Regions from separate parts of the Streptomonospora sediminis genome, predicted to be linked through region 3. Evidence: riboswitches for the same ligand, from Rfam matches in the RefSeq annotation. Region 3 holds a riboswitch; each other region holds the start of a gene.
What was found. A riboswitch is a leader RNA that binds a small molecule or an ion and turns the genes downstream of it on or off. The one in region 3 is predicted to bind cobalamin.
Positions count from the first base shown of each region.

Region 1: linked by a shared signal. The riboswitch ahead of ACYVD5_RS12615 (putative cobaltochelatase) and the one ahead of ACYVD5_RS15945 (energy-coupling factor ABC transporter permease) in region 3 are both predicted to bind cobalamin.
Region 2: linked by a shared signal. The riboswitch ahead of ACYVD5_RS06605 (ABC transporter substrate-binding protein) and the one ahead of ACYVD5_RS15945 (energy-coupling factor ABC transporter permease) in region 3 are both predicted to bind cobalamin.

Region 1 covers NZ_BAAGYZ010000060.1:3,361-12,701, reverse strand. The annotation lists gene ACYVD5_RS12640 (NfeD family protein) at 1-252, shown strand, start outside; gene ACYVD5_RS12635 (SPFH domain-containing protein) at 324-1,421, shown strand; gene ACYVD5_RS12630 (serine/threonine-protein kinase) at 1,578-4,010, opposite strand; gene ACYVD5_RS12625 (DUF6504 family protein) at 4,320-4,589, shown strand; gene ACYVD5_RS12620 (amidase) at 4,710-6,128, opposite strand; cobalamin riboswitch at 6,468-6,596, shown strand; gene ACYVD5_RS12615 (putative cobaltochelatase) at 6,654-8,810, shown strand; gene cobO (cob(I)yrinic acid a,c-diamide adenosyltransferase) at 8,900-9,341, shown strand, end outside.
Region 2 covers NZ_BAAGYZ010000021.1:239,109-248,449, reverse strand. The annotation lists gene ACYVD5_RS06635 (tripartite tricarboxylate transporter permease) at 1-198, shown strand, start outside; gene ACYVD5_RS06630 (heavy metal translocating P-type ATPase) at 267-2,309, opposite strand; gene ACYVD5_RS06625 (ArsR/SmtB family transcription factor) at 2,428-2,907, shown strand; gene ACYVD5_RS06620 (type 1 glutamine amidotransferase domain-containing protein) at 3,255-3,974, opposite strand; gene ACYVD5_RS06615 (helix-turn-helix transcriptional regulator) at 4,198-5,100, shown strand; gene ACYVD5_RS06610 (carboxymuconolactone decarboxylase family protein) at 5,209-5,682, shown strand; cobalamin riboswitch at 5,843-6,032, shown strand; gene ACYVD5_RS06605 (ABC transporter substrate-binding protein) at 6,132-7,679, shown strand; gene ACYVD5_RS06600 (ABC transporter permease) at 7,676-8,626, shown strand; gene ACYVD5_RS06595 (ABC transporter permease subunit) at 8,623-9,341, shown strand, end outside.
Region 3 covers NZ_BAAGYZ010000077.1:92,485-101,825, forward strand. The annotation lists gene cobC (Rv2231c family pyridoxal phosphate-dependent protein CobC) at 1-873, opposite strand, end outside; gene ACYVD5_RS15930 (sirohydrochlorin chelatase) at 863-1,834, opposite strand; gene ACYVD5_RS15935 (precorrin-8X methylmutase) at 1,961-2,551, opposite strand; gene ACYVD5_RS15940 (DUF362 domain-containing protein) at 2,635-2,835, opposite strand; cobalamin riboswitch at 2,960-3,171, shown strand; gene ACYVD5_RS15945 (energy-coupling factor ABC transporter permease) at 3,202-3,969, shown strand; gene ACYVD5_RS15950 (energy-coupling factor ABC transporter substrate-binding protein) at 3,973-4,419, shown strand; gene cbiQ (cobalt ECF transporter T component CbiQ) at 4,429-5,184, shown strand; gene ACYVD5_RS15960 (energy-coupling factor ABC transporter ATP-binding protein) at 5,181-6,047, shown strand; gene ACYVD5_RS15965 (hypothetical protein) at 6,085-6,450, opposite strand; gene cobJ (precorrin-3B C(17)-methyltransferase) at 6,566-8,383, opposite strand; gene cbiE (precorrin-6y C5,15-methyltransferase (decarboxylating) subunit CbiE) at 8,380-9,341, opposite strand, start outside.

The sequences.
Region 1 (9,341 bases), on a different contig from region 3:
GTCCGCCCCATCGCAAAACGCCACCTGCGCCAGCCGCCGCCGCTGCGGTCGGGTACCGACCGATTGGTCGGCCAGTCCGCGGTCGTTGTCAACGAGGTCACCGGCGAGCAGGGGCGCATCAAGCTCTCCGGCGAGGAGTGGTCGGCCCGCTGCATCGACGAGGACGCGGTGATACCCCCGGGCACGCGGGTCGACGTCATGGAGATCGACGGCGCGACGGCGGTCGTGTACCCGAGGGAGGCATTGCCGTGATCACGCCGTATCCCGTGTTTTCCCCCAGCACTTAGCCCGGCCCCGTCCGCTGGGGCATCCAGGAGGTAGCCATGGGGATCGACATCCTCTTCATCGTCATCGCTGTCCTGGCAGTACTCGCCGTCATATCCACGGTGCGCATCGTCCCGCAGGCGCGGGCCTACAACATCGAGCGGTTCGGGCGGTACATGCGCACGCTGCAGCCGGGGCTGAACTTCATCATCCCGGTCGTCGACCGCGTCAACACCAAGTACGACCTGCGCGAGCAGGTGTTCTCGTCCAAGCCGCAGCCGGTGATCACCGAGGACAACCTCGTCGTGAACATCGACACCGTGCTCTACTACCAGATCACCGAACCGCGGGCCGCCGCCTACGAGGTCGCCAACTACCTGGCGGCCATCGACCAGCTGACCGTGACCACGCTGCGCAACGTCATCGGCGGCATGGACCTGGAGCGCACCCTCACCTCGCGCGAGGAGATCAACACCACCCTGCGCGGCGTGCTCGACGACGCCACCGGCAAGTGGGGCATCCGGGTCAACCGGGTCGAGATCAAGGCCATCGACCCGCCGCCGTCCATCAAGGAGGCGATGGAGAAGCAGATGCGCGCCGAACGCGACAAGCGCGCGGTCGTGCTGCACGCCGAAGGTGAGCGGCAGTCGCGCATCCTCACCGCCGAAGGCGCCCGCCAGCAGGCGATCCTGGAGGCACAGGGCGACCAGCAGGCGCGCATCCTGCGGGCCGACGGCGAGGCGCAAGCGGTCGAGCGCGTCTTCCAAGCGGTGCACGCCAACAACGCCGACCCCAAGGTGCTCGCCTACAAGTACCTGGAGACCCTGCCGCACCTGGCCAACGGCGAAGGCAACACGTTCTGGGTCATTCCGGGCGAGCTCAGCCAGGCGGTGCAGAACGTCAGCAAGGCCTTCTCGGCCGAAACCGCTGCCGCCGCGCCCGAAGGCGCCGGCGAGCAGCAGCCCGAGGGCGGCGACGAAGGCGAGTCCGCCCCGGCCGAGCTCACCTCGGGCCAGCGCCGGGGTACCGCTGCCGCGGCGGCCGACCAGGCCGCCGAGATCGCCGCCGAAGCCGTGGCCAGCGCACGCAAGGAGGCCGCGGCCGCCGCCGGCGCGGCCGGCGGAGTGCCCGAACCGCGCCCGCGCAACCAGGAGTGACCGGGCGGGGCGGTCCGCGCCGCCGGTCCGCCCCGGCCTTGCCCGTCCGTACCGGGCCGAATCCCTGCGAGCCCGGACTTGCGGACAACACCGCGGTTCGAGCAGGACGCCGAGACAAACCGCCGCTCAGTCAAGGCGCGCCCGCCGTATGCGCTGCTACCCGCCGCTGTCGCCGGCGGTGCCGGTGGTGGCGCCGGGCTCGCCGAGGCGCTGGACCTCGAAGCGGTGGAACCCGACCGCCGGGGTGTCGGTTTCGCTGCCGCGGCGCTTGACCGTGACGCCGGCCATGCGTGCCTGGGAATCCGCGGCGTTGTCGGGCAGCGGTTCCGGATCGACGGCCTCCAGCACGTGCTCGCCGTTGACCCACAGGTTGATGGCCATGTTGCCGGACTCGTCGGGTTCGCAGGTCATGGTGAGCGTGTTGGTGACGGGGTCGGAGCCGCCGCCTCCGCCGGCATCCTGGTTGTCCCGTTCCAGCGGCAACGTGCCGGGCGGCTCCACGAACCCGCCCACGTCGTCGGTGCCGGCCAGCGCCGCCTGGCCGGATTCACCGCCGGCGCGCCGGATCTGCGCGCTGCCGCCGTCGAAGCGCACCAGCCCTTCGTAGTGGGTATCGATTTCCTCGTCGTCGGACTCCTGGCGCCAGCACCGGACCCCGTACTCGCTGTAGGGCGGCCCGGCCAGCGGCTCGGCCTCGGCGCGGACCAGCACCGACTCGGGGTACTCACCCTCGTAAGGGGGGTAGGCGCCGATGCTGCCGTCGTAGCTGTTGTACTCCGACACGCGCAGCACCAGCCCGTGGTCGGGGTGGTAGGCGTATTCGTAGGAGTCGTCGTCGGGTTCGTAGAGGTCGTAATCCCAGGCCCCGCCTGCGAAGTCGTCCTCGTAGACCAGCGTGCCCTCGGGCGGGCCGTCGAGCAGCACCGCTGCGACCCCGGCCACGCCCCCGGCGATCAGCAGCAGCACGGTCGCGCCGGCGCCGATGAGCATGGCGGTGCGGCGCTTGCGGGGAGCTGGGCCGCCGGTGGAGGCGCCGCCGGTTTCGCCGGGCGGCGCAGAACCGCCGCCGACCGCGGCGGGTTGGCCGAACGGCGGCGACCCCGCACTGTGGGGCGGCTGAAGGGCGGGGGAGTAAGGCTGCTGGGGACCCGATGGCGGCCCGTAAGGCATCGGGGCCTGCGGACCCGGCCCCGGCCCGTACGCAGCGGGACCGGGCGGCGGGCCGTGGTGCTGGGGCGGCGCGCCGGATGGGGGGAACCCGCCGCCGGGTGCCGGGTGGCCGGCCCCATCAGTGCCGGGCCGGGCGGCCGGAGGTGCCTGCGGGTGCGGGCCGGCCGGGGCAGCGGGGCCGGGGCCGTCGGCGGTGTTGCGGCCGTGGGGCGTTTGGGGGCCCGATGCGGGTGCCGCCGGCCCTTCGGGGTCGGGCAGGGTATGGGACGGCAGAGTCGGCGGCGGCCCCTCCGCCGCGCCGGGCGGAACGGCGCGGGTGGCGGGCTCGGTAGGGGCCTCGCCGCCTCCAGGGTCCGCCCCTGCACCTGACTCGGCGGCGGCCTCAGGGGACTCGGCGGCCTCAGGGGACTCGGCGGTCGCAGCGGGCTCGGTGGGCGCCGCACCGGCCGGTGCGGCGCCGGCGGCTCCTGCCGCCGCGGCAGCGCCCGCCGCACCTGCCGCACCTGCTGCGCCGCCGCCGGTGGAGCGGGCGGTGGAAGGCGGTGTCCAGGACTTGACGACGGTGCTGTCCACGGTCGCCTCGGCGGGATCCTCCTGGCCGACCAGGGCGTTCAGCAGTTGCTGGGCGGTGGGCCGGTTGCGGGGGTCTTTATCCAAGGCGCTGCGGGTGAGATCGACCAGGCGCGAGTCGAGCCCGGCCAGGTCGGCTTCGCCCGTGCTGATCTGGTGGAGCACGGCCGGAACCGAGGGGGCGTCGAAGGGCGCCTTGCCGGTTCCGGCATAGGCCACCAGGCAGCCCCAGGAGAAGATGTCGGAGGCGGGGGTGATCGTGCCGCCCGCGATCAGCTCCGGCGCGAGGTAGGAGGGCGTGCCCATCAGTTGGCTGGAGCGGGTGACGGCGCTTTCGTCGTCCATGGCGCGGGCGATGCCGAAGTCGATGACCTTGGGTCCGACCGCGGAGAGCAGCACGTTGCCGGGTTTGAGGTCGCGGTGGATGACACCTGCGCGGTGGATGGCGGCCAGCGCGGCGGCCACGCCCAGCGCGAGGCTTTCCAGGGTGCCGCCCGCCATGGCCCCGTCGGCGCTGATGGCCTCGCTGAGATTGGGGCCGGGCACGTACTCGGAGACGATGAGCAGCGGGTCGCCGTCGAGCCGGGCGTCGAGGACGCCGGCGGTGGAGAACCGGGCGACTTTGCGGGCGGATTCGACTTCGCGGGCGAACCGGCGGCGGAAGTCGGGGTCGTCGCTGAGGTCGGGGTGGATGAGTTTGACGGCGACCAGCCGGTCGGCGGTGTCGCGGGCGAGGTAGACGGTGCCCATGCCGCCCCGTCCCAGCCGGCCTTCGATCCGGTAGCCGCCGAGTTCGTGAGGATCGCCGGTGCGGAGGGGTTTGGCGCGCTCGCGCCCGTTTTCCGTCACGTTGCTGGGTTCCTTAGAGGGCTGAAGGGGGTGAGGTCGGCGTGGTTCGCGCTCATAGCGTACAGACGCCCCGATGGGGCCGCATCGGGCTGATTCGCTGGTCTTCATAGTGCTTGGGGGCGGGTGCTCCCGATTTTAGGCACCCGGTTTCCGGGCGGACCGCACTTTCGACAGACTGCGCCGCGCTGCGGTTCCACTGGGTTCGCGGATCCGCTATGGTTAGTACATACGTTCGAATTCGAGCCTGTCCTTCCCCGCAGGCCGAGTCGTTCCCGTTTCGGGAAGCCGCGCTTGAGGGGAGTGTCGCCGGTGGGCCACGTCTACGGGGTCCCGATCACCGTTACCGAGCACGAGGGGCGGCCGGTGCGCTTCGTGTGGCAGCAGCGGGTCTACAACGTCCGGCGCATCGTCGACCACTGGATCACACTGCGCGCCGACTGGTCGCCCGATGTCGAGGACCAGTTGCCCCAGCGCGCCCACTGGCGGGTCGAGGCCGGCGCGATGGGATCGCCGGGCGTCTACGAACTCCAGCACGATTCCACCTCGCAGGAATGGCTGCTGGCCCGCATCTGGGACTGAGCCGGCCCGTTGCGCGCCGCCTCCGCGCCCCCTGCTGCGGCCGGCTGTCCGCATCCGGCCCGTCGGATCCGGCCGCCGCGGGCATCACCGGGCGGTCTGCCGGCGCGGCCCGCCGCACAGCTACAGCGGCGGGCGGCGCCGGCCGTATGCCGTGGCCTGTTCGAACGCGCGCCCGATCTGCAGCACCCGGACATCTGCCCGGTGCGGGCCGACGATCTGCAGCCCCACCGGCAGCCCGTCCGGCGTGAACCCGCCCGGTACCGACAGCGCAGGGCACCCGGTCACCGTGATGTGCGAGCACGACCGCATCCAGTCCAAGTAGCTCTGCTGCGGGGCGCCGTCGATGTCGGTTGGGTACTCCAGGCCGGCGTCGAAGGGCACCACCTGGCTGACCGGCATCAGCAGGGCGTCGTAACGCTCGAAAAACTCCCGGACCTGGTGGTGGATCTGCGTGCGGGTCAGTTCGGCGCGGGCCACGTCGGCGCCCGAGAGCGTCCGGCCCTCCTCGATGTTCCGGGCCAGGCTGGGCTTGATCCGGTCGGGGGCGGCGTCCAGCAGTCCGCCCAGCGTGGCGGCGAACTGCCAGGCGCGCAGGGTGCGGAACACGTCGTCGGCGCCGGCGAGGTCGGGGGCGTCCGCCGCGACCTCGCAGCCCAGCCCGGCGAACACCTGCAGCGCGGGCGCAAGAGCGTCGGTCACGGCTCGTTCGCACGGCGCCGACCCGCCCAGGTCCGGCGACCAGGCAAGGCGCAGCCCGTGCAGGCCGGTCTCCGCCAGGGGCGGCGCGAAGGCCGATCCGGGTTCGTCCAGGGCGATGGGGCTGCGCGGGTCGGGCCCGGCCAGCACCGATAGCAGCAGGGCGGTGTCGCCGACCTCGCGCGCCATCGGCCCCTGCACCGAAAGCGCGGACCAGCCCAGTTCCGCGGGGTACCGGGGCACCCGCCCCGGCGACGGGCGCAGCCCCACCACGTTGTTGAACGAGGCCGGGTTGCGCAGCGAACCGCCCATGTCCGACCCCTCGGCCAGCGGGTGCAGCCCCGCCGCCAGCGCCGCGGCCGCACCGCCGCTGCTGCCTCCGGCCGAGCACGCGGGGTCATAGGGGTTGCGGGTCAGCCCGTGGACGGGGTTGAACGTGTGCGACCCGGCGGCGAACTCGGGGGTGTTGGTCTTGCCGATGGTGATGGCGCCGGCCGACCGCATGCGTTCCACGACCAGCTCGTCGTGTGCGGGCACGTAGTGCGCGAACAACGGCGAACCGAAGGTGGTGGCCAGCCCCGCTGTCTCGTGGGTGTCCTTGTGTGCCATGGGCAGGCCGTGCAGCGGCCCGACCTCCTCGCCGGCGGCCAGGCGCTCGTCGGCGGCGCCCGCCTCGTCCATGGCCCGTTCGGCGCACAGCGAGACGACGGCGTTGATCGCCGGGTTCACCGCCTCGATCCGCTCCAGGTGGGCGCGCACCACCTCGCGCGCGCAGACGTCGCGCCTGCGCAGCAGCGATGCGAGTTCCAGTGCCGGGCGGTGGGTGAGGTCGTCGTTGTGCATCGGTGGCGGTGCCCTCCCGGTCGTCGGGCGCGGCCCCCGCCGGGCGGCGGCGGGACGGGCGGCTCGGCGGCTGCGGAGCGCCGCGGCCAAGCGGCCCGGCCGCAGCCCGGCGTGGCGGGTAGCCGGATGTGTCCATCCCATCCCCATCCGGCGTCCGCCGCAACGGCCATCATCGCCCGATTGCCGCCGCGGCACCGGGCGGATTCCGCCGAGGCCGCGGGTGGCGTGCGTACGGGCCGATGCGGTGGGAGCGGGCCGGGGGCGGTGTGAGACTCTGGTGGGCGGTGCCGACGCTGAGGCGGATTGCCGGGTTCTCCCCGGATATTCCGCGCCAGTACGCAGGAACCCGGTGCGAATCCGGGACGGTCCCGCCACTGTGACCAGGGAGCGGACCCGCGGCGATCGCCACTGCCGGACGACCCGGCGGGAAGGCGGCGGGCAAGCGGTGATCTGGAAGCCAGGACACTGCGCGGCACCGCACAGGACCCCCTATGGGCGTGGATTCCCGAGGAAGGACTGACCTGCGTGAGCGCTCCTGCTCGCTACCCCTTCAGCGCGGTTGTCGGCATGGACGACATGAAACTCGCGCTGCTGATCAATGCCGTCTCCCCGGCTGTCGGCGGCGTCCTGGTCCGCGGCGAGAAAGGCACCGCCAAGTCGACGGTGGTGCGCGCCCTGGCGGCGCTGCTGCCCGATCTCGACGTTGTCGGTGACTGCCGGTTCGGCTGCGACCCCGCCGACCCCGACCTCGAGTGCCCCGACGGCCCGCACTCCGGCTCCGCGGTACCCCGCGAGCGACCGGCGCGGCTGGTGGAACTGCCGGTGGGCGCCAGCGAAGACCGGCTCGTGGGCTCGCTCGACATCGAACGGGCGCTCACCGAGGGCGTCAAGGCGTTCGACCCGGGCCTGCTCGCCGAGGCCCACCGCGGCGTCCTCTACGTCGACGAGGTCAACCTGCTGCACGACCACCTCGTCGACCTGCTGCTGGACGCCGCCGCCATGGGCACCTCGCACGTGGAGCGCGAAGGCGTGTCGGTGCGCCACGCCGCCCGTTTCCTGCTGGTGGGCACCATGAACCCGGAGGAGGGCGAGCTGCGGCCGCAGCTGCTGGACCGCTTCGGGCTGACCGTGGAGGTCGCCGCAACCCGCGACCCCCACCTGCGCGCCGACGTGGTGCGCCGCCGGCTCGCCTTCGAGACCGACCCCGACGGATTCGCCGCCGGCTACGCCGAAGAAGAGGCCGAGCTGGCCGGGCGCATCCGCGCCGCCCGCAAGCGGCTGCCCGGCGTCGTGCTCACCGACGCTGCGCTGCGGCAGGTGACAGCGGTCTGCGCGGCCTTCGACGTCGACGGGTTGCGCGCCGACATCGTCACCGCCCGGGCCGCGATGGCGCTGGCGGCGTGGCGCGACCGCGGCGAGGTCACCGCCGAGGACGTGCGCGATGCCGCACGGCTGGCGCTGCCGCACCGCCGCAGGCGCGACCCCTTTGACGCGCCCGATCTCGACGAGGGCCGGCTCGACGAGGCGATGGAGCAGGCCGCGGGTGATGCCGACCCAAAAGACCCGGGCGATCCGGCGGATCCTGACGACGACCCCGACGGCGGGGGCGGCGGGAACACCGGCGCCGACAGCGGTGGCGATGGCGGCGCCGGGTCCGGCGGGCCCGACGCGCAGGAGCCGCAGGCCCCGGAGGTCCCGCAGGATTCGCCGGGGGACGCCTCCGCCCCCGATGGGGGCCAAGAGGGTGCGGACGACAACGGCGCCGCAGGCCCCAAGCCCCCTGCCGGCTCCGGCGGCCGCCCCGACGAGGACGCCCCGGACCGCGGCGAGCAGCCGCCGCCCGAGCCGCAGCACTCCGGCGAGGGCAAGCAGGCCGAGGCCGGCGAGACCTACCGGCCGCGCCTGTTCAGCCTGAGCGGTGTGGGCGAGGGCGCGCCGGGGCGGCGCTCCCGTGCGCAGACCCCTTTCGGGCGCACCTCGGGTGCGCGCGTGCCCCGCACGGGCGTGCGCGGGCTGCACCTGACCGCGACCCTGCGCGCGGCGGCGCCCTACCAGCGCGCCCGCGGCCGCACCGGCCCCGGGCTGCTGGTGCGCGGGGGCGACCTGCGGGAGGTGGTGCGCGAAGGGCGCGAGGGCAACCTGGTGCTGTTCTGCGTGGACGCCAGCGGCTCCATGGCCGCCCGCGAGCGGATGCGCGCCGTCAAGGGGGCGGTGCTCAGCCTGCTGATGGACGCCTACCAGCGGCGCGACAAGGTCGGGCTGATCACGTTCCGCGGCACCGGAGCGGCCGTGGAGCTGCCGCCGACCTCTTCGGTTGAGGCGGGCGCGCGCCGACTGCGCGAACTGCGCACCGGAGGGCGCACGCCGCTCGCGGCGGGCCTGCTCCGTTCGGCGGAGGTGCTGCGTGTCGAGCGGCTGCGCGACCCCAGCCGCCGCCCGCTGCTGGTGGTGGTCACCGATGGCCGCGCGACCCAGGGCGGGCTGCCCGACGCGCTGCGCGCCGGGGCGCGGATCGGCGCCCAGGGAGTGCAGGGTGTCGTCGTCGACTGCGAGACCGGGCCGGTGCGCCTGGGACTGGCCGCGCGCTTGGCCGCCGAGATGGGCGGGGAGTCGGTGACCCTGGGCGAACTGGGTGCCGACACGCTGAGCGGCGTGGTGCGCTCGGCCCGCAGCGCCGCCTGACCGCGGCGCGGACACGCGGGCCGCCCCGGCACCGGGCCGGCCGTGCCGGCACCCGGACGTGCGCAGCCCTGCGCCTACCCGATCGACCGATTCATTCGAGGACCGAGGAGAAGACCCACATGCCGCAAGGCCAACCTGCCCAGGTGCCCGACGACGGACTGACCACGCGCCAGCGCCGCCACCGCCCGCTGCTGATGGTGCACACCGGGCCGGGCAAGGGCAAGTCGACGGCCGCGTTCGGGCTGGCCACCCGCTGCTGGTCGCAGGGCTGGGACATCGGTGTCTTCCAGTTCGTCAAGTCGGCCAAGTGGCGCATCGGCGAGGAGCGGGCGCTGCGCGTGCTCGGCGAAACCGGCGAGGGCGGCCGTGTCGACTGGAACAAGATGGGCGAGGGCTGGTCCTGGATCCAGCGCGCCGGCACCGAAGAGGACCACGCAGCCGACGCAGCCGAGGGCTGGGCCCAGATCAAGCGCGACCTGGCCGCCGAGACCTACGGCCTCTACGTGCTGGACGAGTTCACCTATCCCATGA
Region 2 (9,341 bases), on a different contig from region 3:
CCCATCGCCGAGGAGACGCTGCGCCAGACCTTGCTGCTCGAAGGCGGCCTGGGGCTGTTCCTGCAGCGGACACCTTCGCAGGTGCTGCTGGTCGTGATGGTCCTACTGCTGTGCGCCCCGGCGGTCCGCCCTCTCCTCAAGCGGGCGGTGGCCCCGATCCTGACCCCGCGGGCAGGAGCGGGCGCCGACCGGGGGTGATCATGCAGAAATGCCCAAAACCAGCGCTGGTTTTGGGCATTTCTGCATGGTCGATCGGCCAGTGGCCGTCACGCCTCCGGCGCCGGCTCGCGTGTGCGCGGGGGCTCGGCGGCGGGTTTGCCGGCGGGGACCGCGGCGCTCTTGCGGGCGTTGCGCCAGGCGCCTTCGCTGAGGAGGCGGAGGCCGTTCAGGGCGACCAGGATGGTCGAACCCTCGTGGCCTGCGACGGCCAACGGGAGCGGCAGGGTGCCCGCCAGGTCCCACACCACCAGGACGGCGATGAACACCCCGGCGATGGCCAGGTTCTGGGCGACCAGCCTGCGGGCGCGGCGGGCCAAGCGGAGGGCGGCGGGGACGGCCGCCAGTTCGTCGCGGACGACGATGGCATCGGCGCTCTCCAGGGCGAGGTCGGAGCCGGCGCGGCCCATGGCCATGCCGGTGCCGGCCGCGGCCAGGGCCGGAGCGTCGTTGACTCCGTCGCCGACCATCAGCACCTGGTGCCCGCCGTCCTCGGCGGCGCGCACCGCGGTGACCTTGTCCGCGGGCAGCAGCCCGGCGCGGACCTCGGTGATACCGGCCTCGGCCGCCGTTTGGGCGGCCGCGCGCGGGTTGTCGCCGGTGAGCAGCAGCGGCGGGGCGGTGGTCAGCGCGCCGAGCTGGGCGATCGCGTCGGCCGCGCCGGGGCGCAGCCGGTCGGCGATGCCCAGCAGCCCGGCCGGGCGGCCGTCGGCCAGTACGAGTACGGCGGTGCGGCCGCGCTCCTCCAGCTGCGCCGCCAGCTCGGCGGCGGCGGTGGCAGCGGCCTCCGGCGCGGTGGCCGCATCCGGATCCAGCAGGTGCGCCGGCGAGCCGACCTCGACTCTGGTGCCGGCGACCTCCGCCGAGACGCCGCGCCCGGGTGCCGAGGAGAAGCCGGCCGCGGGCGCGATCGCCAGGCCGCGGTCGCGGGCCGCCCCGGTGACGGCGGTGGCCAATGGGTGCGAGCTGGGGTACTCGGCTGCGGCGGCGAGTCCGAGTAGCGCGTCCTCGTCCAGGTCGGAGCCAGGCAGCGGGGCGACCTCGACCACGTGCGGCGCGCCCTCGGTCAGGGTGCCGGTCTTGTCCAGGGCGACCCGGTCGGTCGAGGCGAGCCGCTCCAGCGCCCGGGCGGACTTGACCAGCACCCCGTGGCGGCCGGCGTTGGCGATCGCCGCGAGCATCGGCGGCATGGTGGCCAGCACCAGCGCGCAGGGGGAGGCGACGATCATGAAGGTCATGGCCCGCAGCAGGGTGGGTTCCAGCGCGGCACCCCACAGCAGCGGAATCACGAACAGGGCGACCGTGGCGGCGACCATGCCGATCGAGTAGCGCTGCTCGACCTTTTCGATGAACAGCTGCGTGCCCGCTTTGGTGCGGGTGGCTTCCTCGACCATGGCCACGATGCGCGCGATCACCGAGTCGGCCGGGTCCCGCTCGACGGCCACGCGCAGGGCGCCGGTGCCGTTGACGGTGCCCGCGAAGACCTCGTCGCCGACCTGTTTGGCCCTTGGCAGCGGTTCGCCGGTGATGGAGGCCTGGTCGACCTCGCTCGCACCGTCGACCACGCGGCCGTCGGCGCCCACGCGTTCGCCCGGCCGGATCAGCAGCAGTTCGCCCGGGCGCAGGTCGGCGGCAGGGACGGTTTCCTCGGTGCCGCCGGGGCCCAGGCGGACCGCCTGTTGCGGGGCGAGGTCGAGCAGCCCGCGCACCGATTCGGCGGTGCGGGCGGTGGCCAGGGCCTCCAGTGCGCCGGAGGTGGCGAAGATGACGATGAGCAGTGCGCCGTCGAGTGCCTGCCCGATCGCCGCCGCGCCCAGGGCGGCGGCGACCATGAGCAGGTCGACGTCCAGCCGCTTGTCGCGCAGCGCCCGCAGTCCTTCGAGCGCGGGTTCCCAGCCGCCTGCGGCGTAGGTCAGCGCGTACAGCGGCCCCCACGTCCAGGTGGGCGCGCCGAGCAGGTGCAGCGGCAGCGCGGCCAGGAACAGTGCCAGGGCGATGGCGGCCCAGCGCACCTCGGGCAGCGCGAGTGTGCGGGCCAGGCGCCCGGGCGCTTGCCCGGCGCCGGGCGCCGGGCGGGTGAGCACTGCAGGCACGGGGAGTCCTTCCACGCGGTGTCGATCGGGAACGGGTGCCGAGGAACCCGGACCCCACCTTACAGGAACGCATGAACATTAATTCAAGTGTTCATTTGTACTCCAGTAGGGTGGGGGCATGGGTCATCGAGTCACCACCGCGCAGACCGCGCAGGACGTCCCCCGCACCCGGCTGGACGCGGCCGACGCCGAGCAGGTGGCCACTACCCTGCAAGCACTGGCCACTCCCTCTCGCCTGCTGATTCTCGCCCGCCTGCGCGAGGGCCCGCTGCCGGCCACCGCGCTGGCCGCCGAAGTGGGCCTGGAGCAGTCGGCGTGCTCGCACCAGCTCCGCCTGCTGCGCAACCTGGGCCTGGTGGTGGGCACCCGCCAGGGCCGTTCGGTGGTCTACGATCTGCACGACGACCACGTCGCCGCACTGCTGGACCACGCGCTCTACCACGTCGAGCACCTGCGCGCGGGCGCGGCGGGCGACGAGGGCGCCGAGCCCGCTGAGGCCGCCGACGCCGCGGGCGCGGCCGATACCGGAGCCGGTACCCGAGCCGGTAGCGGGCCCGGTGCCGCGGCCGATGCAGAGGCGGGCGCCGCCCTGCGGTAGCCGGCGCCGACCCTGCGGAAATGCCCGGATCAAGTCCCGGATCACGGCATTTCCGCATGATCGTTTCCGCATACGGCCTCGGAAACGGGCATAAGGGACCATGCGGGCACCCACCCGGGCGACCGCCGCCCTCCGGCGCCGTTTCTCACTCCGGACCAACCCGTCACCCGTCACCCGGCCGGCGACAAGGCCGCCCAGCGGACCCGGTGCCGCGGCCGCAGCCGAGGCGGGCACCGCCCTGTACGACCGTTCGACGCTCATGCGCGCGGCCCTTCCCCCGCTGGGAAAGGGCCGCATCTCCGCGTAGCCGTGGCACCCGGCACCGGGCATCGGTGGGGCGCACCGCGTTACCGCGCCGCGTGCGTCCCCGTATCGGCGAGGGCCGCGATCATGCCCGCGGCCATGGCGGCGCTGGAAGCGGGGTTCTGGCCGGTGAACAGGTTGCCGTCGCGCACGTTGTACTCCTCGAAGGCCGGGCCGCCGGAGTGGTCCGCGCCCAGCTCGCGCAGCCGGGAGGCGAGCAGCCACGGGGCGCCCTCAGCGGTGCCGAACATCTGCTCCTCCTCGTCGGTGAACGCGGTCATCCGGCGTCCGGCAAAGAGCCAGTCGCCCGCCGCGTCCACGGCGCTGAGCAGGCCGGCGGGACCGTGGCACACGGCTCCGATGAGCTTGCCGGCCGCATCCGCCCCGCTCAGCAGCCGGGCGAGGTCGGCGTCGCGGTAGAGGTCGACGACCGGGCCGTGGCCGCCGGGCAGGACCACCGCGGCGTAGGCGCCGAGACCGACCTCGGCGAGCCGCAGCAGCGGCCCGTGCTCGCGCAGGGCCTTCTCGGCGTGCGCCACGTGGCGTGCGCAGTCGGCTCCCGCGACCTCCGGGTCGGCGCTGTGCTGGTCGAGCGGTTGCAGGACCCCGCCCGGCGAAGCGAAGTCGACCGTGTAGCCGGCCTCGGTGAACAGTGCGTGCGGGGCGGCCACCTCCTCGGCCCAGTAGCCGGTCGGGTATGCCGAACCGTCGGTGCGCTCCCAGACATCGGCTGCGGACATGACGATCAGGATCTTGTTGCCCATGGGGCTGTTCCTCTCTGCGGGTGGCGGGTACCGGCCGGGGCCGGGCGGCGGGGCGGCCGGCCGCCGGTCTCTTGGGGGCGGCCGAACAGCCGGCCCGTATTCAGCGTGGTTCACCGCCTCCCGCCGCACAGGGCGCATACCGTGCCCTGTGCTGCCGCGGACGGGCGGACCTAGGACTCGGCGGTCCAGGCGGGAACCCCCGGTATCGGCGACACTGGGAAGCGTGGGTAAGAGCAACCGCGAACTGGCCGACTTCTTGAAACGGGCCCGCAGCCAGGGCGATCCGGCGCGCTCCGGCCTGCCCGCGGACAGCCGCGTCCGCCGGGTGCCGGGCCTGCGCCGCGAAGAGGTCGCCCTGCTGGCGGGGGTCTCGACCGACTACTACGCGCGCCTCGAACAGGGCCGCCCCATCACCCCCTCGCCTGCCGTGGTCGAGGCGCTGGGCGGCGCACTCGGCCTCGACGCGGCCGGGCGCGCGCACCTGCAGGACCTCATCGGCGTGCAGGCGGCACCGGTACGGCACCGGCCCCGCGGCGTCCAGCGGGTCCGGCCCGGCATCTACCAGCTCCTCGACGCGCTCGACGGCGAGCCCGTCCTCGTCCTGGGCCGCCGCACCGACATCCTGGCCGCCAACCGGATGGCGCGGGCGCTGTTCGCCGACTTCGAGCGGATGCCCCACCGCGACCGCAACTACGCACGCTGGATGCTCCTCGACGACGGCGCCCGCTCCCTGTTCGCCGACTGGGCCGACCAAGCGCGCGCCGCCGTCGAGAGCCTGCGGCTCGACGCCGGCCGCGACCCCCACGACCAGGCCACGGCCGATCTCATCGCCGACCTGCGCGAGCACAGTCCCGAGTTCGGCCGGTGGTGGGAGCAGCACCGCGTGCACCAGCGCACGCACGGCTCCAAGCGGCTCCGCCACCCGCTGGTCGGCGAACTGACCGTCGAATACGAAACCCTCTACCTGCCCGGAGACCCCGACACCGCCTTGTTCGTCTACACCGCCGAGGCGGGGTCGCCCTCGGAACGGGCACTGGATCTCCTCGCGAGCTGGACCCGCACCGGAACGGCCCCCGACCCCGACCCCGGCCTCCGGCCCGGCTCCGACCGCGCCGGCGGCGGCTAGCCGCACCGCCCGGGCGAGACCCAAGTCACATCCGCTCCTGTCACATTCGGCCGAGCCGCGTTGTCAAAGGCATGAAAGCAACGGCAAGGCAACGCCAAGGAGCGCACCATGACTGCTCGTTTGAACATCTACGACAACGCGGTCGCAATGAAGGCCCTGCAGCACTTCGTCTCGGCGAGCAAGGTGGTCGCCGGATCGTCGCTGCCGACCGCGACGCAGCACCTGCTGCTGCTGCGCGCCAGCCAGATCAACGGCTGCGGATTCTGCACCGACATGCACTCCAAGGACGCCGCCCACGACGGCGAGACCGCCACCCGCATCAACATGGTCGCCGCCTGGCGCGAGGCCACGCTGTTCACCGACGCCGAGCGCGCCGCGCTGGAACTCGCCGAGCAGGGCACCCGCATTGCCGACGCGGCCGGCGGTGTCACCGACGAGGCGTGGGCCGATGCGGCGCAGCACTACGACGAGGAGCAGTTGGGCGCCCTGGTGGCCCTGATCGCGATCATCAACGCCTTCAACCGCGCCAACGTCATGATCCAGCAGCCCGCCGGCGATTACCAGCCCGGCCAGTTGGGCTAACGGCAAGTACGGCAGCACACCAGTGCGTCGGTACCGCAGGACGGGCGGTACCGCAGCGCTCGCCCCGGGCACCCTCGACGGTGCCCGGGGCGTTGTGCTGCCCGCCCCGCAACGGAGCCGCTCATCGCTCCGGGTAACGGGCACCATCAGCCGCTTTCGGGGCGGTATGTCAGAATTGCGGCTGACCACCACGACGGCGGACCGAGGAAGACCGGTGCAAAACCGGCGCGGTGCCGCCACTGTGAGCGGCGAGCCCGTCCGACCCCGCCACTGTCCCTGAGGGGATGGGAAGGCCCGGACCACAGCGCAGACCCGCGAGCCAGGAGACTCACGCCGTCGTGCCTCACGATCCGGGGCGGATTACCCCAGGGAGGACAGGCTTTCGCCATGCACGGACACCGCGAACCGACACCGACACGCGTCGCCCCGATCCCGGGGGGACCCCGCCCGTGCCTGTGACCCCAACGCGCCGCGCGGCGCTGGGTATGGGCGCCCTCGGCGCCGGCGCCGTGCTGCTCGGCGGCTGCGCCGGCGAGCCGGCCGGCCGGCGGCCCAAACGCGGCGGCACCGTACGCGCCCTGTTCGCCGGCGGCGGCAGCAACGAGTCGATGGACCCGCACGTGCAGCCGCTGTTCATCGACCAGGCCCGGCACAAGGCCCTGTACGAGAAACTCACCCAGTTCAACGCCGACATGTCGGCGCGCGGGCAGCTCGCCGAAGACTGGACCGTCGGCGAGGACGGCGCCCGCTGGCGGTTCCGGCTGCGCAAGGCCCGGTTCCACGACGGCCGCAAGGTCACCGCCGACGACGTCCTCGCCAGCTTCGCGCGTATCAAGGCGCCCGCCGACACGCCCCGCAACGGCCGCACCCTGCTCGGCCCGGTCGATACCGCCAGCTCCCGGGCCATCGGCGAGCGCACCGTCGAACTGCGGCTGAACGCCCCCACCTACGAGCTGCCCGCGCTGGTGGCCGGCACCGGCATGCACATCGTCCCGGCCGACTTCGACGACCGCGACCCGGCAACGGCGGCCGTGGGATCGGGACCGTTCACCCTCGCCTCCTTCGAGGCCGGCCGCTCGATGGCCGCCGAACGCTTCGGTGACCACTGGGACGACGGCGGCGCGCTCATCGACCGGCTGGAGTTCCTCTCGGCCGAAGCGGAGGCGCGCGGCAACGCCCTGCTCGGCGGCCAGGGCGAGTACATCCACGACATGTCGGCGACCTTTGCCCGCGCCAACGAGGACAACCCCGCCATCAGCGTCGTGCGCACCCCCAACAGCGGCATGGCCGCCCTGGCGATGAAGACCGACCAGCCCCCGTTCGACGACCCGCGCGTGCGCAAAGCGTTCCGGCTGCTGGCCGACCGCAAGCGGCTGGTCGAAGTGGTGTTCTCCGGCGCCGGGCGCGTCGGCAACGACGTGTTCGGCAGCGGCTACGAGTACTTCGCCGCGGACCTGCCCCAGCGCGGACGCGACCTCGACCGGGCGCGCAGCCTGCTGAAGGCGGCCAACGCCCAGGACCTCGCGGTGGCGTTGGACACCTCCGAAGCCGCACCCGGCTTTGTCGACGCCGCCACCCTGTTCGCCGAACAGGCCGCCGAAGCCGGCCCCGCCGTCGACGTGCGCGTGGGCAACCAGGACACCTTCTTCAGCGACATCCTGGACAAGGGCGTGTTCGCCTCGTACCGTTCCGGCGCGATGCCCATCCCCAACCACCTCGCGCTGCGCATGGTCTCCGACGCGCCGCAGAACGTCACGCGGTGGCGCAGCGACGGCTTTGACGAGAGGTTCGCCCGCGCGCAGGCCACCGGCGACGAGCAGGAGCGCACCCGCCGTTACCAGGAGCTGCAGCAGGAGCTGTACGACGACGGCGGCCTGATCGTGTGGGGCTACAACGACTGGGTCAACGCCACCTCCGCGGCGCTGCACGGCGTCGAGCAGGACGCGCCGCCCAACACCGCTGACTGGGCGAGGTTCGACCGGGTCTGGCTGGAGTGACCGCGGCCGTCCTGCGCCGCCTCGCCATCGCGGCGGCGCAGCTGTTCGCACTGTCGGTGCTGGTGTTCGCCGCCACCGAACTGCTGCCGGGCGACGCCGCCGAGGCGGTGCTGGGCGACGACTACACCCCGCAGCAGGCGGCGGAGATCCGCACCCGGCTGGGGCTGGACGACCCGCCGCTGGAGCGGTTCGCGCAGTGGTGGCACGGCCTGCTCACCGGCGACCTGGGCACCTCGCTGGTGTCGGGCCGGCCGGTGGCCGCGCTGGTGGCCGAGGCCCTGCCGCCCACCGCGATCCTGGCCGCGGTCACGCTGGTGGTGCTGGTGCCGCTGGCCGCCGCCATCGGGCTGGCGACCGGAGCCCGCGAAGGCGGCATGCTGGACCGGGCGGTCTCCGGCGCCACCCTCACCCTGTACTCCATCCCCGACTTCGCGCTGGCGATGCTGCTGGTGCTGGGGCTGTCCCTGCACGCGGGCCTACTCCCGGCCACCGCGGTCGGCGCCGGCGGCTGGGGACTGCTGACCGACCCGCTGCTGCTGGTGCCGCCGGTCGCGGTGCTGCTGTGCCGGGTGGTGGCGCTGCTCAGCCGCCAGGTGCGCGCGGGTACCGTCGAGGCGCTGAACAGCGGATACGCCGCCCATGCCCGGCGCCTCGGTGTCGGCCGCCGCCGGCTGCTGCTGCGCCACGCCGCCCCCAACGCGCTCGCCCCCGCATCCGAGGAGCTGGCGCGGGTCGGCGACGGGCTGCTGTCGGGGGTGCTGGTCGTCGAAGTGGTGTTCGCCGTGCCCGGTATCGCCGGCGGGGTGATCGACGCGGTGGCAATGCGCGACGTGCCCGTGGTGCAGGGCCATGTGCTGGTGCTCGGCGCCGCCACCATCGCCGTCAACCAGGTGGCCGAGCTGGTCGCGCTGCGGCTCGCGCCCCGGAGCGAGCAGGTGCGCCGGTGAGGTCGCTGCGCACGGTATGGCCGGTACTGCCGCTCGTCCTAGTGCTGGTGCCCGCCGCCGCTGCGCTGGCGGGACCGGTGGTCGCGCCGCTGCTGGCGGCCGAGCCGGGACCGCCGTTCGCCCCGGCCGACGGCGCCCACCCGCTGGGCACCGACCGGTTGGGCCGCGACGTGCTCACCCGGTTGCTGCTGGGCGGCCGATCCGTGCTCGCGGTGTCGTTCGGCGCCGTTGCCGCGGCCTACGTCCTGGGCGGCGGGATCGGTATCGCCGCAGCCGCCACCCCCAGCCGCGCAGTCGACACGGCATTGCTGCGGCTGCTCGACGTGGTGATGGGTGTGCCGTCACTGTTGCTGGTCAGCGTCGTTGCGGTGTGGTGGTCGTCGCAGACCGCCGTGATCGCCGCGGTCGTCGCGGTCACCAACGCCCCCGCTGTCGCGCGGCTGGTCAGAGCCGCGGCGCTGGACGCGGTGAGCGAGCCGGTGGTGCAGGCGATGCGGTTGCAGGGCGAAGGCCGCGCCCGGATCTACCTGGGCTATGTGGGCCGGCGCATCCTGCGGCCGGTCGCCGCCGACACGGGCACCCGCATCACCGCGGCGATCGCGCTGGTGGCCTCGGCCAACTTCCTGGGCCTCGGGCCCGGCCCCGCGGCCGCGGACTGGGCGGTGGCGGTGGCGCACAACCGGTCCGGCCTGACGCTGCAACCGTTGGCCGCGCT
Region 3 (9,341 bases):
AGCGGCGGCCGGGGTGACGTGCAGCCCGCAGGCGGCCAGGCCGACCGCGAACTCGGCGCGCTGGTCGGCGAGTTGGTGCGCCCACTCCTCGGCTTCGGCCAGCGCCCGCGGTTCGCAGCAGGCGGCCGTGGCGGCGAGCGCCGGAGTCGATACCGACCACAACGGCTGCGCCTCGGCCAACTGCGCGACCGTGTCGGCGCCGGCCAGCAGGTAGCCGGCGCGCAGCCCTGCCAGCCCCCAGGTCTTGGTGAGGCTGCGCACCACCACGAGCCCGGGCACACCCGCGCGGTGGGCCAGCGACTCGGCCTCGCCGGGTACGCAATCGGCAAAGGCCTCGTCGACCACCAGCACCCGGCCGGGCCGGGCCAGGCGCTCCAGCACGGCGGCGGGGTGCAGCACCGAGGTGGGGTTGGTGGGGTTTCCCACCATGACCAGATCGGCCCCGGCGGGGACGGCGGCCGGGTCCAGCACGAAGTCCGGGGCCTCCAGCACAACGCGCTCGACGGGGTGCCCGGCCGCACGCAGCGCCGCCTCCGGTTCGGTGAACTGGGGGTGGACCACGACCGCCCGGCGGGGGCGCAGGACCCGCGCCAGCAGCACGAACGCCTCGGCCGCCCCGGCGGTCAGCAGCACCTCGGCGGGGTCGCGGCCGTGGCGGCGGGCCACCGCCTCCCGGGCCGGTGCCGGATCGGGATAGGTCGCGATTCCGGCGAGGGACTCCGCGATCCGCTCGGCCAGCCAGGGCGGCGGGGCGCCGGCGCGCACGTTCACCGCGAAGTCGAGCAGGCCCGGCGCCGCCTCGGTGTCGCCGTGGTGGCGCAGGTCGGGACCTGTATCGACGGCGGCGGGGCGGCCGGGCGCCTCAGTGCCCATGGCCGTGCCCGTGCCCGTGGCCGTGGCCGTGGGCGGGGTCGTCGGGGTGGTGGTGGGGGGTCTGGGCGGCACCGACCTTGTCCTCGAAGCCCGGCAGCGCGATGCGGTAAACGCAGGTGTCGCAGTTCATCCGGATGTCGCCTGCGCGGGCCTCGTCGTAGCGTTCGGCGATGACGTCGGCCAGGCCGTCGCAGTCGCCGATCACCGGGGCGCAGCGGATGTCCAGGTCGGGGTGGCCGCCGGCGAACTCCGCGGTCTGGTCGACCACGCGGTCGGGCAGCACACCGGAGAACAGGAAGTAGGGCAGCACGACGATCCGCTTGGCGCCCAGGCGGCGGATGCGCTCCAACCCCTCGGGCACGCTGGGCCAGGCCAGCGAGATGAAGGCGGGCTCGACGAAGTCCACGCCGTACTGTGCTGCGTGGCCCTCCTGCAGCAGCCGCGCGACCTTGCACACCTCGGCGTTGGCGTCGGGGTCGGTGGAGCCGCGGCCGACCAGCAGCACGGCGGTGCCGCCGTCCCCGATGCCCGCGGCGCCGGCGCTGCCGGGTGTGCCGGCGGTCTCAGCGCTGTCGGAGCCGTCGGCGCCACCGGAGCCGAGTACTTCACCGAGGCGTTCGGCGAGCAGCCGCAGCACCGTGGGGTGCGGGCCGAGCGGGCGGCCGTAGGCGTAGCCGAGTCCCTCGTGGCGCTCCTGCTCGCGGGCCAGCGCGCCGGGGATGTCGCCCTTGGCGTGCCCGGCGGCCACCAGCATCAGCGGCAGCGCGACCATGCGGCGGTGGCCCTTTGCGTAGAGGTCGCTGACGGCGTCGGTGAGCGGGGGCGGGGATAGTTCGATGAAGCCCCCGGCGACCTCGCGGTCCGCGAGGCGGCGGCCGAGTCGGCCGACGAACGCCTCGAAGTCGGCGACGCCCTTGTCGTCGCGGGTTCCGTGTCCGACCAGCAACAGAGGGGGTTGCATCTGCGTCCTAACCAGTGAGTCGGGTGTTTCGGACCGGCCGTGGCGGCGCGGTCCGACTCTCGTTCGGGCGGGGGGCGGGCTTGGGGCGGGGGAAGCGGTGCGGCGGGGCACGCCGGCGCGCACGGGTCAATCGGCCGCGGGACCGTACAGCAGGGCGTTCAGCGCCGCCGCGGCAACGGCCGACCCGCCCTTTTCGGAGATGTTGCTCACCTGGGGCAGCCCGCTGGCGCGCAGTTCGGCCTTTGACTCGGCGGCACCCACAAACCCGACCGGCAGGCCGATGACCAGTGCGGGGTCGACGCGGCGGGCGATGATCTCAGTGAGTGCGGTGGGCGCGCAGCCCACCACCCATACGGCTCCGGGCCCCACTTCGGAGTGGGCCGTGCGCACGGCTGCGGCCGAGCGGGTGATCCCGGCGCTGCGGGCCAGCCGCTGGGCGCCGGGGTCGGAGATGTGGCACACGCAACTGCGGGCCGTGATGCCGGATGCGACCATCGCGACGTCGGTCACGATCGGCGCCCCGTCGGCGAGCCGCTGCGCGGCCTGCGCGACCGCGGTGTCGTCGATGACCAGGTCTGCGGCGTAGTCGAGGTCGGCGCTGGCGTGGATGACGCGCTCGGCCACGGCCCGGCTCAGCGCGGGCAGATGGCCCAGGTCGATGCGGGAACGCAGGATGGCGAACGACTCGACCTCGATGGGGTGCACCTGCCGGTCCACGCTCTTCCTCCGTTCGGTTCGCAGTGGCCGGCCCGCGCACGTTTCGCGGGTCGGCCCGGTCCGGCCCGACTGCCGGGCCGGGGTTACTCGGCTGCGATGGCGATGGCGTCGGCCGGGCACACCTCGACGCACTCCAGGCACCCGGTGCACCTGTCGCCCAGCACCACCAGGCTCCCGCCCTCGGGCCGCAGCGCGTGCTCCGGACAGGTCAGCAGACAGGCTCCGCAAGCCGTGCACGACGATGTCACAGCCACCGGCGCGCCGCTGTCGGCGGGGTCGGCCAACGGGTCTCCTTCCCTTGCTGCGCGGGCACCGCAGGGGCGGCGTCGGGCCAGCGTACACGGCCTCTCGGGCATGCTTCCCGCCCCGAGCGCCAATGTCCGGCATTGCGATTGCGAACCGCACGCCGTACGTTCGTAGGGCCGTGGTGCTCGGGAAATCCGGTTCGAAACCGGTGCGGCCCTCGCCACTGTGAGCGGGAAGTCCGATGCCCCGTCCGCCGCCGTTGGCGGCCGGTCGGCGCAGGCCACTGGCAGGCAGCAGCGACGCTGCCCGCTGGGAAGGCCGGCAAAGGGCGACGACCCGTTAGCCAGGAGACCGGCCACGGCGCGACGACCGTCCACGAGGTGTTGGAAGTTGGGTCCCCCGATATGCATATTGCCGAAGGTTTCCTGCCCTGGCAGCACGCCGCTGCCTGGACCGCCGTTGCGGCGCCGTTCGTTGCGCACGGTGTCCGATCGCTTACCCGGGCGGTGCGCGCCGATCCCGAGGCCAAGCTGCTGCTGGGCGCCGCCGGGGCGTTCTGCTTCGTGCTGTCGGCACTGAAGATCCCCTCGGTCACCGGCAGCTGCTCCCACCCCACCGGCGCCGGGCTGGGCGCGGTGCTGTTCCGCCCCCCGGTCATGGCCGCGCTGGGCACGGTCACTCTGCTGTTCCAGGCGCTGCTGCTGGCGCACGGCGGGCTGACCACACTCGGCGCCAACGTGTTCTCCATGGCGGTGGTTGGGCCGTGGGGGGCCTACGGGGTCTACAAGGCGGTGCGTTCGGCCACCGCCGCGGCCGGCGAGCACACGTCGCTCGGTCTTGCGGTGTTCTTCGCCGCAGCGCTGGGCAGCCTGGCCACCTACACGATGACCAGCTTCCAGCTTGCCCTGGCCTTTCCCGATCCCCAGTCCGGTTTCGCGGGCTCCTTCGCCGCCTTCGCCGGGATCTTCTCGCTGACCCAGATCCCGCTGGCCGCCATCGAAGGGCTGGTCACCGTGGTGATCGTGCGGTTGCTGACCCGGGTGAGCCCCGAGCAGCTGCGCCGGCTGGGCGTGCTGCGGGGATCCGCCGCGGCGGCCGCGCAGTCGCCGAACGGCCCGGACGGCCCCGATGCCGCCGCCTCCACCGAAGCGACCGAACCGAAGGCGGGTTGAGCCGTGCCCAAGACCGGAACCACCTGGCTGCTGATCGCCGCGGCCGCGCTGATCGCCGTACTGCCCCTGCTCATCGGGGCCGGCGCCCACCTGGACGAACCGTTCGGCGGCGCCGACGCGCAGGCCAAGACGGCCGTCACCGAGATCGATGCGGGTCATGAGCCGTGGTTCAGCCCGTTCTACGAGCCCCCCTCCACCGAGATCGAGTCGGGCATCTTCGCGTTGCAGGCGGCGATCGGTGCGGGCTTCATCGGCTACTACTTCGGGGTTGTGCGCACCCGCAACAAGTTCGCGAAGGCCGCCGCGGACGCCGGGCCCGGCCAGGGCTCTCCTGCGCCTGCACCCGGTGCAGCCGGCACGTCCGGCGCCACCGGCTCCGCGGAGACCGCGGACACCGCCGAATCCGCCGAGACCGTGCAGCCCCGTCCCGGCAGCGGCGCGGAGCGGTAGCGGGCGCACGTGCTCGCAATCGACGCCGCCGCCTACCGCAGTCCGTGGCGCCGGGTGCACCCGATCGTCAAGGGGGTGTTCTTCGGCGGGCTGCTGGCGTGCGCGCTGGCGCTGCCCACCTGGCCCGCCGCGCCGCTGGTCGCCGCGGTCGCCCTGGCCGCGGCGTTCGGCCCGGCGCGGGTATCGCCGCGCGCCTTCGTGCGCGCCGCATGGGGCCCGCTGCTGTTCATCCTCACCGGGTCGCTGGCGCTGCTGGTGACCGTCGGCGGGCCGCAGGGCGCCATCGCCCCGGCTCCCGGCGGGCCGGCGCGGGCCGCCGAGATCACCGGGCGGGCCGCGGCAGCGGTGTGCTGCCAACTGCTGTTCGCCTTCACCACGCCGCTCGCCGACCTGCTGCCGCGGCTGACCCGCACCGGGCTGCCCAGCGCACTGGTGGAGGTCGTCGCGCTGATCTACCGGATGCTGTTCGTCACGCTGGACAGCGCCCGGCGCATCCAGACCGCCCAAGCCGGGCGGCTGGGCTACACCGATCGGCGCGCCTGGATCCGCTCGGTGGGCTCGCTGGGCGCGGCCCTGTTCGTGCGCTCCTATGATCGTGCGCGGCGCATGCAGCGCGGCCTGGAGTGCCGCGGCTACACCGGCGAACTGACCGTCCTGGTCGAGGAGGTGCCGCTGCGGCCCGCGGCGGTCGCCGCCGCCGCGGTGGCGCCCGTGCTGGTCGCCGCGGCGACCCTCGCCTACATGCTGCTCGGAGCCGACCTGTGACAACCGTTCCCGGCGACACCGCCGCCCCGGCCGCACTGGCCGGGCGCGGCCTCGCGTTCGGCTACCCCGACGCCGCGCCCGTGTTCACCGGGCTGGACGTGCGCATCCCCGAAGGCGAGGTCGTGGGCGTGCTCGGCCCCAACGGGAGCGGCAAGACAACGCTGCTGCGCCTGCTGTCGGGCAGCCTCACCCCCGAATCGGGCGAGGTGTACGTCGGCGGCGAGCGGGTGCGCCGCGGCCGCCGGGCGCTGGCCGAGCTGCGGCGCCGCGTGCAGCTGGTGTTCCAGGACCCCGACGACCAGCTCTTCTCGGCCAGTGTCAGCCAGGACGTGTCCTTCGGTCCGCTCAACCTGGGGCTGGACCGGGCGGCCACCCGCGAACGGGTGGCCTGGGCGCTGGAGGCGCTGGGCATCACCGCCCTGGCCGACCAACCCACCCACTTGCTGTCCTACGGCCAGCGCAAGCGGGTGGTGCTGGCGGGCGCGCTGGCGATGCGGCCCTCGGTGCTGGTGCTGGACGAACCCACCGCCGGACTGGACCCCGAAGGGGTCGAGTCGCTGGTGGCGACGTTGGACGGCCTGCGCGCCGCAGGCACCACCCTGGTGGTCTCCACCCATGACGTGGACCTGGCCTACCGGTGGGCCGACACCGTGCTGCTGTTGGACGGTGGTGTGCTGGCCGCCGGGCCGGCCCGCGACATCCTCGGCGATCCGGCGCTGCTGTCGGCCGCCCGCCTGCGCCCGGCCTGGGCTCCGGCCGCCGGCCGCGCGCTGCGCGCGGCGGGGCTGCTGCCTGCCGGTTCCCCCGATCCCGCCACTCCCGAGGAGGCGGCGCGGCTGCTGGAGGCGGCCGGCGGGAGCTGAGCCGCCCGCCGGGGCCTGCGCCGCAGGGCGGCTGGTCTCAGGACCGCCAGGACCGCACCACGTGCAAGACCACTGCCACCACTGCGAGGATTCCCCACGGCAGCCCCTCGGGCGCGACCTCGGCGGCCCAGGCGGCCGCGGCGATACCCAGCGCACCCCAGCCGGCGGTCCGCGCCGCCCGCCGCTCGCGGGCGGTCGGCTCGCGCCGCCACCACCGCAGCTCCGGCCGCCGCCCCCGCGGCTCGCGGGCCGTCTCCGCGTTCTTCTCCTCCAAGCGGTCGGCGAGCGAGTCGGCGACCTCAGCGTCGAACCCCGGCCCAAGGTCGCGGCCGGTGGCGATCGCCGCGGCGATCTGCTCGCGCAACTCGGTTCCGGCCGTGTTCTCAGGGGGCATGGCGGGCATCGCGGCTCTCTCCCATTCGTCCGGTCCGGATTGCCGCGGACCCGCTACGGTCCGCGGTTCCGGGCGGCTCATCAGGCTAAAAGCCGCGGTACCCCGGCACAAGTCCGCCGGGCCGCTACTGCACGCCTGCCGGTGCGCCCCGCCACGTGTAGCCGCGCGGGGTGACGAAGCGGCCGGCGACGGTGCGGCTCGCCGAACTGCCCACCAGCACCACGGTGAACATGTCCACCTCGGCCGTTCCGCCGTCCAGCATCTCCTCCAGGGTGGTCACCACGGCGCGCTCGTCGTCGCGGGCGGCGTTGCGGACATGGCCGACCGGTGTCTGCGGCGGCCGGTGCTCGGCGAGGATGCGCAGCGCTTCGGGCAGCTGCCAGTCGCGGCGGCGGCTGCGCGGGTTGTACAGGCACACGGTGAAGTCGCCTTCGGCCGCCGCCCGCACCCGGCGTTCGATGGCCTCCCACGGGGTGTGCAGGTCCGACAGGGAAATGTAGGTGTGGTCGTGGCCCAGCGGCGCACCGAGCAGGTGCGCGGCTGCCACGGCCGCGGTGATACCCGGCACGCCGACCACGTCGATGTCGGAACCGGCGAAGTCCAGCGCCGGGCTCGCCATCGCATAGACCCCGGCGTCGCCGGAGCCGATCAGCGCCACCGCGGCGCCGGCGCGGGCTTCGGCGACGGCGGTGCGAGCGCGTTCCTCTTCGTGGCCGAGGCCGCTGGCGACGGTGCGGGTGCCCGGCCGCAGCAGGTCGCGCACCTGGTCCAGGTACTGGTCCAGGCCGACCACGACCGAGGCGCGCTGGAGTTCGGCGAGCGCGCGCGGCGCCGCCAGGTCGCGGGCTCCGGGGCCCAGCCCGACCAGGGCGAGCCGGCCGCGGGGCCGCAGCCGGGCCACGGCAACGGTGGCGTTGGCGGATTTCTGTTTGGCGGCGACGAGATCGGCGGTGCTGCCGGCTCCGGCCGCGGCGTGCAGGGCGGCGGCCTCGGCGACGCTGGGCGTGCCGATCTCGGCGCGGACCACGTCGCTGGGGTTGGGTACCTCCACCCCGGCCAGTTCGGCGGCGGGGAAGGTGCGGACCTGCCGGCCGCGAAGGCGGGCGGCCTGCAGGATGCCGTCCTCGTCGGCCTTGGCGTCGACGGTGGCCCAGCCGCGCACCGAGTCGGCGGACAACCCTGCTCCGGCCAGGGCCCGGTCGACCAGTTCGCCGACCTCCTCAGCGGAAACGCCGCGCGCCGAGCCGACACCGACCACCAGCGAAGGCGGCCGGTAGGTGACGGTCGGCACCCCGGCGGCGCCCGGCTCGGTGCGGTCGGTGCGGTCGGTGCGGTCGGTGACGCGCAGGACCGCCGCCGGCTCCTGCCCGGTGCGGTCGGCGGCGTTGGGCGGCAGCGGTGGCAGCGGCCACACCTGGTCGTGTTCCAGGCGCACCGGGCGTCCCGATAGCAGCGCGGCGCCGGCTCCGGCCAGCGGCGCGGTGTCGGGGACGGTGAATCCGAGGTCGGCGCCGTAAGAGTCGAGCGCGGCGGCAGCGGCGGAGTCGCTGGCGGTGGTGACCACGGGGGTGCAGCCCAGTACGGCGGCGACGTCGCCGGCCAGGGCGTTGCCGCCGTGGTGGCCGCCCAGGACCGCCACGGCGTGCTGCAGCGCCTCGTCGACGCAGACCACCGGCGGGTCGGTGTGTTTGTCGCCGAGCACCGGCGCCAGCGACCGCACGGCGGCGCCCACCGCCAGGAACGCGACGACGGCGCCGCAGTCGGCGAAGGCGCTGCGCAGGTCCTCGCCCGCCCGGTCGCCGGTGTAGGTGCGGACCCGGTCGGGCCAGGCTCCGGCCAGGTGCCGGGCCGCTTCGCGCCCGCGTTCGGTCGCCGCGACGACGCCGATGGCGCCGCCGCCGGTCCCGGCGGAGCTGCCGGTCGTCTCGGTCCTGTCGGTCATCTGCGCCTTTCCGATGGAGTGGATTCGGGGACGGTGCCCCACAGCAGGGTCACCGGGTTGGCCGCGGCCAGCCGCAGCGAACCGTTGGGCAACTCCGCCAGCCGCGAGGCCTGCAACTGGGTGCCGCCGACCGTGTAGCCGGCGGCGGTGAGCAGGTCGTGCAGGGGGCGGATGCGGTCGAGGGAGGCCAGCGCGGCGACGATGCGTTCGGGCCGCTGGGCGCACACCGCGGCGGCGACGGTGTCGTCTCCCCCGCCGATGAAGGCGGCGTCGGGGGCCAGCGCTGCGGCGGCCCCGCCGAGGTTGGCTTCGGCTTCGCCGGGCAGCACCTCGACCGCGACGCCGTGAGCGCGGGCGTTGGCGCGGATGCGCTCGCAGTCGGCGGTGTTGCGTTCAAAGGCCAGCGCGTGGGCGCCGAACCGGGCGCACTCCACGGCCACCGATCCGCTGCCGGCGCCCACGTCCCATACGACGGTGCCGGGGCGGGGTGCCAGGCGGGCCAGTGCCAGCGCCCGCACCTCGGGTTTGGTGATCAGCGAGGCGCGGTGCTCGAAGGCGTCCTCGCCCAGGGCCCAGCCTGCGGGCGCGCCCTGGTGGCCGGGCAGCCACGCCATCGCGGGTGCGACGGCGTGGTCGGGGTCGACGGCCAGCACCACGTTGGGTGCGGCCCAGCCGTCCGGGGGCGTGTCGTGGTGGCCGCCGACCCGGACCACCGCTTCGTCGGCTGATCCGAGCCGTTGGGCGACGTGGACTTCGCGTCCGGCGCGCAGCAGGCCGGGCAGGAACGCGTCGGGGCCGCCGGCGCCGGGGGCGGTGAGCACGGCCGCTTTGGGGTGGGCGAGCGCGGCGGCGAGCGCCCGGCGCACGCCGCGCCCGGAGTCGGCGCGGCCGTGCGCGGAGACCACGACGGCGTCGTCCCAGGGCAGGCCGATGCGGGCGAAGGCGGTGGCGACCGAGG